2 linked regions of the Microlunatus soli genome follow. The protein of the gene in region 1 interacts with the protein of each later gene in a pairwise test. Links are inferred from orthologs where the notes say so. Each region holds a gene or a part of one and is shown on either strand. Other genes may lie near its edges. The genes, in order: BLU38_RS11445 and BLU38_RS10315.

Region 1 (3,266 bases):
GGCGAAGGTCCTGCGGGAGCCGACCGACACCGACTACGGCAACCACGAATTCTCCTGCGCCGACCCGGAGGGAAACCTGTGGTCCTTCGGGACCTATCGCGGAGAGCCGCCGACCGGTTCCTGATCGAACGGCTCAGTGCATCTCGTTCAGCCGGGTCCAGAACGCCGACCGCAGCGTCCGACGGATCGGCTGCAGGTCGGTGCTCGGCTCGCCGATCCTGCTGGCGCAGTCCTTGAGCAACACCACATCGAGATGGCGTGGCAACACCGGCTCGTCGGACTTGATCTCCTCCAGTTGCGCTTCGGTGGTCGTCTCGAACAGCTTCTCGGCCACGATCCGGCCGACTTCGTCGGCGGCCTGCAACAGCTCGGCGGTCACCACGGTCGTCCGCTGGGCGATCGCCGACGTGTCGGTGCTGCCCGAGCCGTCCGGAGTCTGCCCGTTCCCGTTCGTCCGGCCCGCGGCCGGTGTGATCGGGTGACTGCGGGCCAGGACGCTCGGATCGGGGCGGGACACGGCGCCGGGGCCGACCGTCGCCGGCGTCGGAGCCGCGGACCGGGTCGGATGGAAATGCTCGGAGATCAACGAGGTGGGCAACCGCAGCAGGCCGTCGACCTGGAGTGCCAGCTGTTCGGCGACCGACATCACCCCGAGTCGATGATCGGCGTCCTCGATGCCGACCAGCTTGACCTTCATCCCGAGATCCTGAGCGGCCTCGATCGCCTCGGTCAGGTCGTCGTCACCGGTCAGCAGGTAGGCGGTGCAGGCGGCCCGGTTCCGCGCAACACCGATCAGGTCCAGGGCGAGTCGGAGGTCGACGCCCTTCTGGCTCCCGCTGACGCCGATCCGGCCCAACCGGACCTTGACGTCGGGCAGCAGCGCGATCTGTTTGTGCTGTGGGGTGAAGGCGGCGTCGGGCGTTGCGTCGTACCAGTAGATCCGCAACGGATCCAGCCCGCAGTCGGCCGCGACCTGTTCGACGATCGCGGTGATCAACGGCCCGACCTCGACCGTCGTCGCCGAGCGCAGCGACGTCCCGGACACCCGGGTGCCGCCCGCTCCGAGCAGAAATCCGGCATCGACAAAGATCGCGCAGCGTCCGTCCATGCCAGCCGACCCTACAGAGCTTCGGGTCGGTCGGCGTTCATCCGGCGCGGTTGGCTCCGAGTACGGTGTGTCGGGTGACGCAGGCTGCTCCCGATCCCTCCTCGATCGCCAACCCGTTCCGGCCGGATGTCTGGGAACCCGTTGCCGGTTTCGACTTCACCGACATCAGCTATCACCGTGCCAAGGCCGCGCCGGTGGTGCGGATCGCCTTCGACCGGCCCGAGGTGCGCAACGCCTTCCGGCCGCACACCGTTGACGAGTTGGCCACCGCTCTTGATCATGCTCGGACTTCCTCCGACGTCGGAGCGGTGTTGTTGACCGGCAACGGCCCGTCACCGAAGGACGGCGGTTGGGCGTTCTGCAGCGGCGGCGATCAGCGGATCCGAGGCCGGGCGGGTTACCAGTACGCCGACGGCGAGACCGCCGAGGAGGTCGACCCGGCCAAGCTCGGACGACTGCACATCCTGGAAGTGCAGCGGATGATCAGATTCATGCCCAAGGTGGTGATCGCGCTGGTCAGTGGCTGGGCGGCCGGCGGCGGACACAGCCTGCATGTGGTCTGTGATCTGACCCTGGCCAGCGCCGAACATGCCCGGTTCAAGCAGACCGATGCCGACGTCGGTTCCTTCGACGGCGGTTTCGGCTCGGCCTATCTGGCCCGACAGGTGGGGCAGAAACGAGCCCGGGAGATCTTCTTCCTCGGGCGTGCCTATGACGCCGAGGAAGGCAAGCAGCTGGGCATGGTGAACGAGGTCGTCCCGCATGCCGATCTGGAGCAGGTCGGCCTGGAATGGGGCAAGATCATCTGCCAGAAGAGCCCGACGGCGCAACGAATGCTGAAATTCGCCTTCAACGCCATCGACGACGGCCTGGTCGGCCAACAGGTGTTCGCGGGCGAGACGACCCGGTTGGCCTACATGACCGACGAAGCGGTCGAGGGACGCAACGCGTTCCTGGAGAAGCGCGACCCCGACTGGACCGAGTTTCCCTACTATTACTGAGCCCGAATCCACCGACGTGCGGCTACTGCGCGACGGTGGATTCAGGCTGAACGATCGGCTCACCGCCGAACGACTTACGGTAGGCCAGCGGTGACAGTCCGTAGGTGATCTTGAGGTGATGGCGCAGTGACGCCGGTGAACCGAGTCCGGAGCTCGTCGCCACCCGTTCGATCGGCAGGTCGGTGGTCTCCAGCAGCTCCGCAGCCCGTGCGACCCGCTGTCGGATCAACCATTCGCCGGGCGTCTGCCCGGTCTCGATCCGGAAGCGTCGGGTGAAGGTCCGAACGCTCATCGACGCCTGCCGGGCCATCTCGGCCAGCGCGATCGGACGATCGAGGTTCTCCAACATCCACGCCCTGACCGACGCGGTACCGCCACGGACCACGTCCGGCAGCGGTGCCTCGATGAACTGCGCCTGGCCGCCGTCCCGCCACGCCGGCACGACCAGATGGCGGGCCACCGCGTTGGCCACCGCCGCGCCGTGGTCCCGGCGCAGCACATGCAGACAGAGATCGATGCCGGCGGCCAGCCCGGCCGAGGTCAGGACGTCACCGTCGTCGATGAACAACGCGCTCGGGTCGACCCGGACGTCGGGATGCTCGGCCGCCAGCTGGGCCGAGCTGGCCCAATGGGTCGTCGCCGGCCGGTGGCGGAGCCGACCGGCCGCGGCCAGCGCGAACGCACCGGTGCAGATCGACATCCAGCGTGCCCGGTCCGGCACCAGGTCGAGTGCCGCCGCGGTGGCGTCGTCGAGTCGACCGGCGTCGCGGATCACCGGATTCCGGGTGCCGGGGATGACCACGGTGTCGGCCGATGCCAGCGCCGACGCCGGTGCGCTGGGCGTGATTCCGTAGCCGAGCGTGCTGGCGGCCGTGCTGTCGTCCGGGGTCACCAACGACACCCGGTACAGCCGCTGCCCGGCGGCATCGACGGCGGTGCTGAAGGCCTGCACCGGGATCGTGGCGTCGAAGCCGATCACCGGTGGGATGGCCAGGACGACGACGTGATGGCGACCGTGGTCGGGTGGCGTCGGCGCGGATACGGACGGCATGGCCAGATTCTGTCACGGATTGGCGATCTGGCCACTGGTCTGTCGGATCCGGGTCCGACAGGATTGCTCGACGTGGAGCCCAACACGCTGCGTTCGGACCGCACGG
Region 2 (3,317 bases), 260 kb from region 1 along the record:
GCCGATGCGCGGCCATGATCCCGCGCCGCGCGGAGATGCCCACTTCGGCCAACGCGAGCAGCAGGCCCTCCCGGTCCAACGGGTAGTCGGCGTCGACCTCCAGCCACAGGGATTGGAAGTTCGCGGTGCCGCAGGCCGGGTCGTCGACCAGTCGGATCCCGCGGACGTCGGTCAGCTGCTGCCGGTAGTAGGCCGCATTCTGGCGGCGCCGTTGCACGGCGTCGGGCAGTTTGGCCAGTTGCACCAGTCCGACCGCCGCCTGCAGATCGGTCATCCGGAAGTTGAAGCCGACCTCGCCGAACTCCTCCGGCGGTGACACCAGGTCGGCGTGACGGTCTGCGGCCGAGGCACTCATCGCGTGCTCCCGCAGCCGACGCGCTCGGATCGCCCAGTCCGGGCGGCTGGTGGTGATCATGCCCCCCTCACCGGTGGTCAAGATCTTGCGCGGATGGAACGACCAGGCCGCGATCTCCGCGCCCGATCCGACAGGCCGCCCGTGGTAGGTCGACCCGGCCGCGCACGCCGCGTCCTCGATCACGACGATCCCGCGCGGATCGCAGATCGCACGGATCGGATCAAGATCAACAGGGATTCCACCCTGATCGACGACGATCACTGCTCGGGTGGCATCGGTGACGGCTGCCTGCAGAGTGTCGACAGTCACGTTGCCGGTTGCAGCGTCGACGTCGGCAAACACCGGACGGGCGCCGACGTAGGTCGGCGCGTTGGCCGTCGCGATGAACGATAAGGACGGGACGACGACGTCGTCGCCTGCACCGACACCGGCGACCAGCAACGCCACCTGCAGCGCGTTGGTGCAGCTGGACGTGGCGACAGCGTCGGTGGCCTGCATGGCCTCGGCGAACGCACGCTCGAACTCCGCCACCCGTGGGCCCTGGGCGACCCAACCGGACTGCAGCACCTCGGTGACGGCCGCGACCTCATCCTCACCGAGCCACGGCTTCATGACGTTGATCCGCGGCAACGCCTCGGCGGCCGTCGTCATGCCGGTACGGCCGTTCGTTGCGCAGCGATCTCCGCCCGGAGTGGCCGCCACCAGTCGACCAGTCGGGCCAGGCCTTCCTGCAGCCCGATCCGTGCCTCGAAGTGCAGATCGCGACGGGCTGCCGTGGTGTCGGCGAGCCGTCGTACGACATTGTTCACCGCCCGCTCGGGTCCGAACTCGACACCGAGATCGGAGTCCATCACCTTCAACAGCGCCTCGGCCAGTCCGAGCAGACTGGTCTCCTCGCCGCTGGCGATGTTGTAGACACCTTCGACCACGTCGCTGCCGGCCGCCAGTACGTTGGCCCGAGCGATGTCGGGCACGCAGACGAAATCCATCGTCTGCTGACCGTCGCCGAAGATCAACGGCGGTTTGCCGTCGGCGATCCGTTCCATCCACCGCACCAGCACCTCGGTGTACAGGCCGTGAACATCCATCCGCGGCCCGTAGACGTTGAAGTAGCGCAAGAGGACATAGTCCAGTCCACGCATCGCCCGGAAGCTGCGGATCAGGCCTTCGTTGAACGACTTCGACGCGCCGTACATCGTGTCGTTGTTGTGGTGATGATGTCGCTCCGAGGTGGGGAACTGTTCGGCCATCCCGTAGACCGATGCGCTCGACGCGGCGACCAGTTTGTTGATCTTGTGATCGGCAGCGGCCTCGACCACGTTGAAGGTCCCGTCGACCAGCACCTGCAGGGCCAACCGCGGCTCCTCGGCACACTGGGTGATCCGGATCGCGGCCTGATGGAACACCAGGTCCTTGCCCTTGGTCAGATCATGGACGAGATCACGATCGCCGATGTCGCCGCGATAGAGGTTGACCTTGCCCGACACCAAGGCATCGTCGAGGTTGGCCACTCGGCCCCGGACGAGGTTGTCCAGCACGTCGATGTGCGCGACGCCGGCGTCCAACAGTTGATCGACCAGGGTGGATCCGATCGTCCCGGCTCCGCCGGTGACCAGCACCTCGGCTGCCTCCAGGTCACTCATGCTTCTGCTCCTGCCAGGATCGGTTCGATCGCCTCCGTGCTGGCGATCGGCGAGGGTGCGCCCGAGCAGCGCAGGCTGGCGCTGGCGGCCTCGAGCACCGACAGCACCCGGAGTCCGGACTCGCCGCTGGTGCGCGCCGGTCGGCTGTCCCGGATCGAGATCGCAAACTCGCTCACAACACCGGCGAGCGCCTCGGTCTCGGGCAGCGCGGGCGCCCAGGTGTCACCCAGTCGATAGGAGATGTTGGAGGCCGTGCTGTCGGCGGATCCCTTTGACTGTAGGGCGAGGTCGACACCTCGGTCGTAGACGCTCACCCGTTGCTGTGGGTTGAGGTCGTCCCAGACCAGGGTCCGGCGGGTGCCGCCGATGACCATCTGCCTGATCTTGGTCGGGCTCAGCCAGTTGACGTGGATGTGCGCCATCGCGCCGCCGGCCAGCGGCAGGCTGAGGTAGCCGACACAGGACTTGCCGGTCCGCAACGGATCTGCGCCGTGGGCCGCGACCGTCGCCGCGTCCAGCCCGTTCGGCAGGACGAAGTCCAAGATCGACAGGTCGTGCGGCGCGAGGTCCCAGAAGACGTCGACGTCGGGTTGGATCAGGCCAAGGTTGATCCGAACGCTGTCTACGAAGAGGATGTCGCCCAGGAAGCCCTCCTGGACCAGTTCCCTGATCTTGAGGACCGCTGGGGTGTAGCAGTAGGTGTGGTCGGCCATCAGCGTCAAGCCCCGCCGCTCGGCCTCGCGGACCATGTCGACGCCGCGCCCGCGTTGGTCGGCCAGCGGTTTCTCCACCATCACGTGCTTGCCGGCCCGTAAAGCCGACATCACGACGGCATGGTGGGTCCGAGCCGGAGTGGCCACCGCGATCGCGTCGACAGTCGGGTCGGCGAGGACGTCGTCCAGGCTGGTGGTGACCGGTACGCCGCCGACGGCATCGGCGACCCGCTGCGCGCGTTCGGAGTCGAGATCGCAGATCGTCGAGAGTTCCCAATCGGGGCTTGATCTGAAGTTGCGCGCCAGGTTGGGACCCCAATACCCGGCCCCGACCACGGCCACGCAGAGACGCTGGTTCACAGACTTCCTCCCGATAGACCCGAACCCACGTTGTTGCTCGTCGGGAGGTGCGCCTGGACGTGCGAAACCGGACCCAGGCGTCAACCCAGCCCGAGCGTCGCGCGTCCAGAGCGCGGCCACAGACAAACTTGTACAAGCCCCCCGACTTGTCCGTATGCGACAAGGCTAAGGGTCCGCTCGATGCGCCGTCGGAAGATTGAGAAATTTGTGGGGACAAGTTCTGGATCCCCTGCAAGTGAAGGGATC

The links.
Region 2: the proteins of BLU38_RS11445 (region 1) and BLU38_RS10315 interact in binary tests that used the Escherichia coli proteins (3 or more experiments, as listed by UniProt). The link is inferred for Microlunatus soli from one-to-one orthologs.

Annotation. Positions count from the first base shown.
Region 1 is NZ_LT629772.1:2,473,643-2,476,908, reverse strand. Bases 197-3,145 are described here. They hold BLU38_RS11445 (1,4-dihydroxy-2-naphthoyl-CoA synthase), read left to right. Parts: upstream 197-1,182; coding sequence 1,183-2,109; downstream 2,110-3,145. Other genes in these bases: BLU38_RS11440 (GlxA family transcriptional regulator), read right to left, coding at 2,132-3,145; BLU38_RS11450 (NYN domain-containing protein), read right to left, coding at 197-1,108. Also shown: BLU38_RS11455 (VOC family protein), read left to right, coding at 1-124; more of BLU38_RS11450, read right to left, coding at 134-196; more of BLU38_RS11440, read right to left, coding at 3,146-3,160; BLU38_RS11435 (MFS transporter), read left to right, coding at 3,233-3,266. UniProt on the Escherichia coli protein: Converts o-succinylbenzoyl-CoA (OSB-CoA) to 1,4-dihydroxy-2-naphthoyl-CoA (DHNA-CoA).
Region 2 is NZ_LT629772.1:2,209,364-2,212,680, reverse strand. What follows is about bases 1-3,000. They hold BLU38_RS10315 (NAD-dependent epimerase/dehydratase family protein), read right to left. Parts: upstream 1,999-3,000; coding sequence 1,003-1,998; downstream 1-1,002. Other genes in these bases: BLU38_RS10310 (Gfo/Idh/MocA family protein), read right to left, coding at 1,995-3,000; BLU38_RS10320 (DegT/DnrJ/EryC1/StrS family aminotransferase), read right to left, coding at 1-1,006. In the rest of the region: more of BLU38_RS10310, read right to left, coding at 3,001-3,071. UniProt on the Escherichia coli protein: Catalyzes the interconversion between ADP-D-glycero-beta-D-manno-heptose and ADP-L-glycero-beta-D-manno-heptose via an epimerization at carbon 6 of the heptose.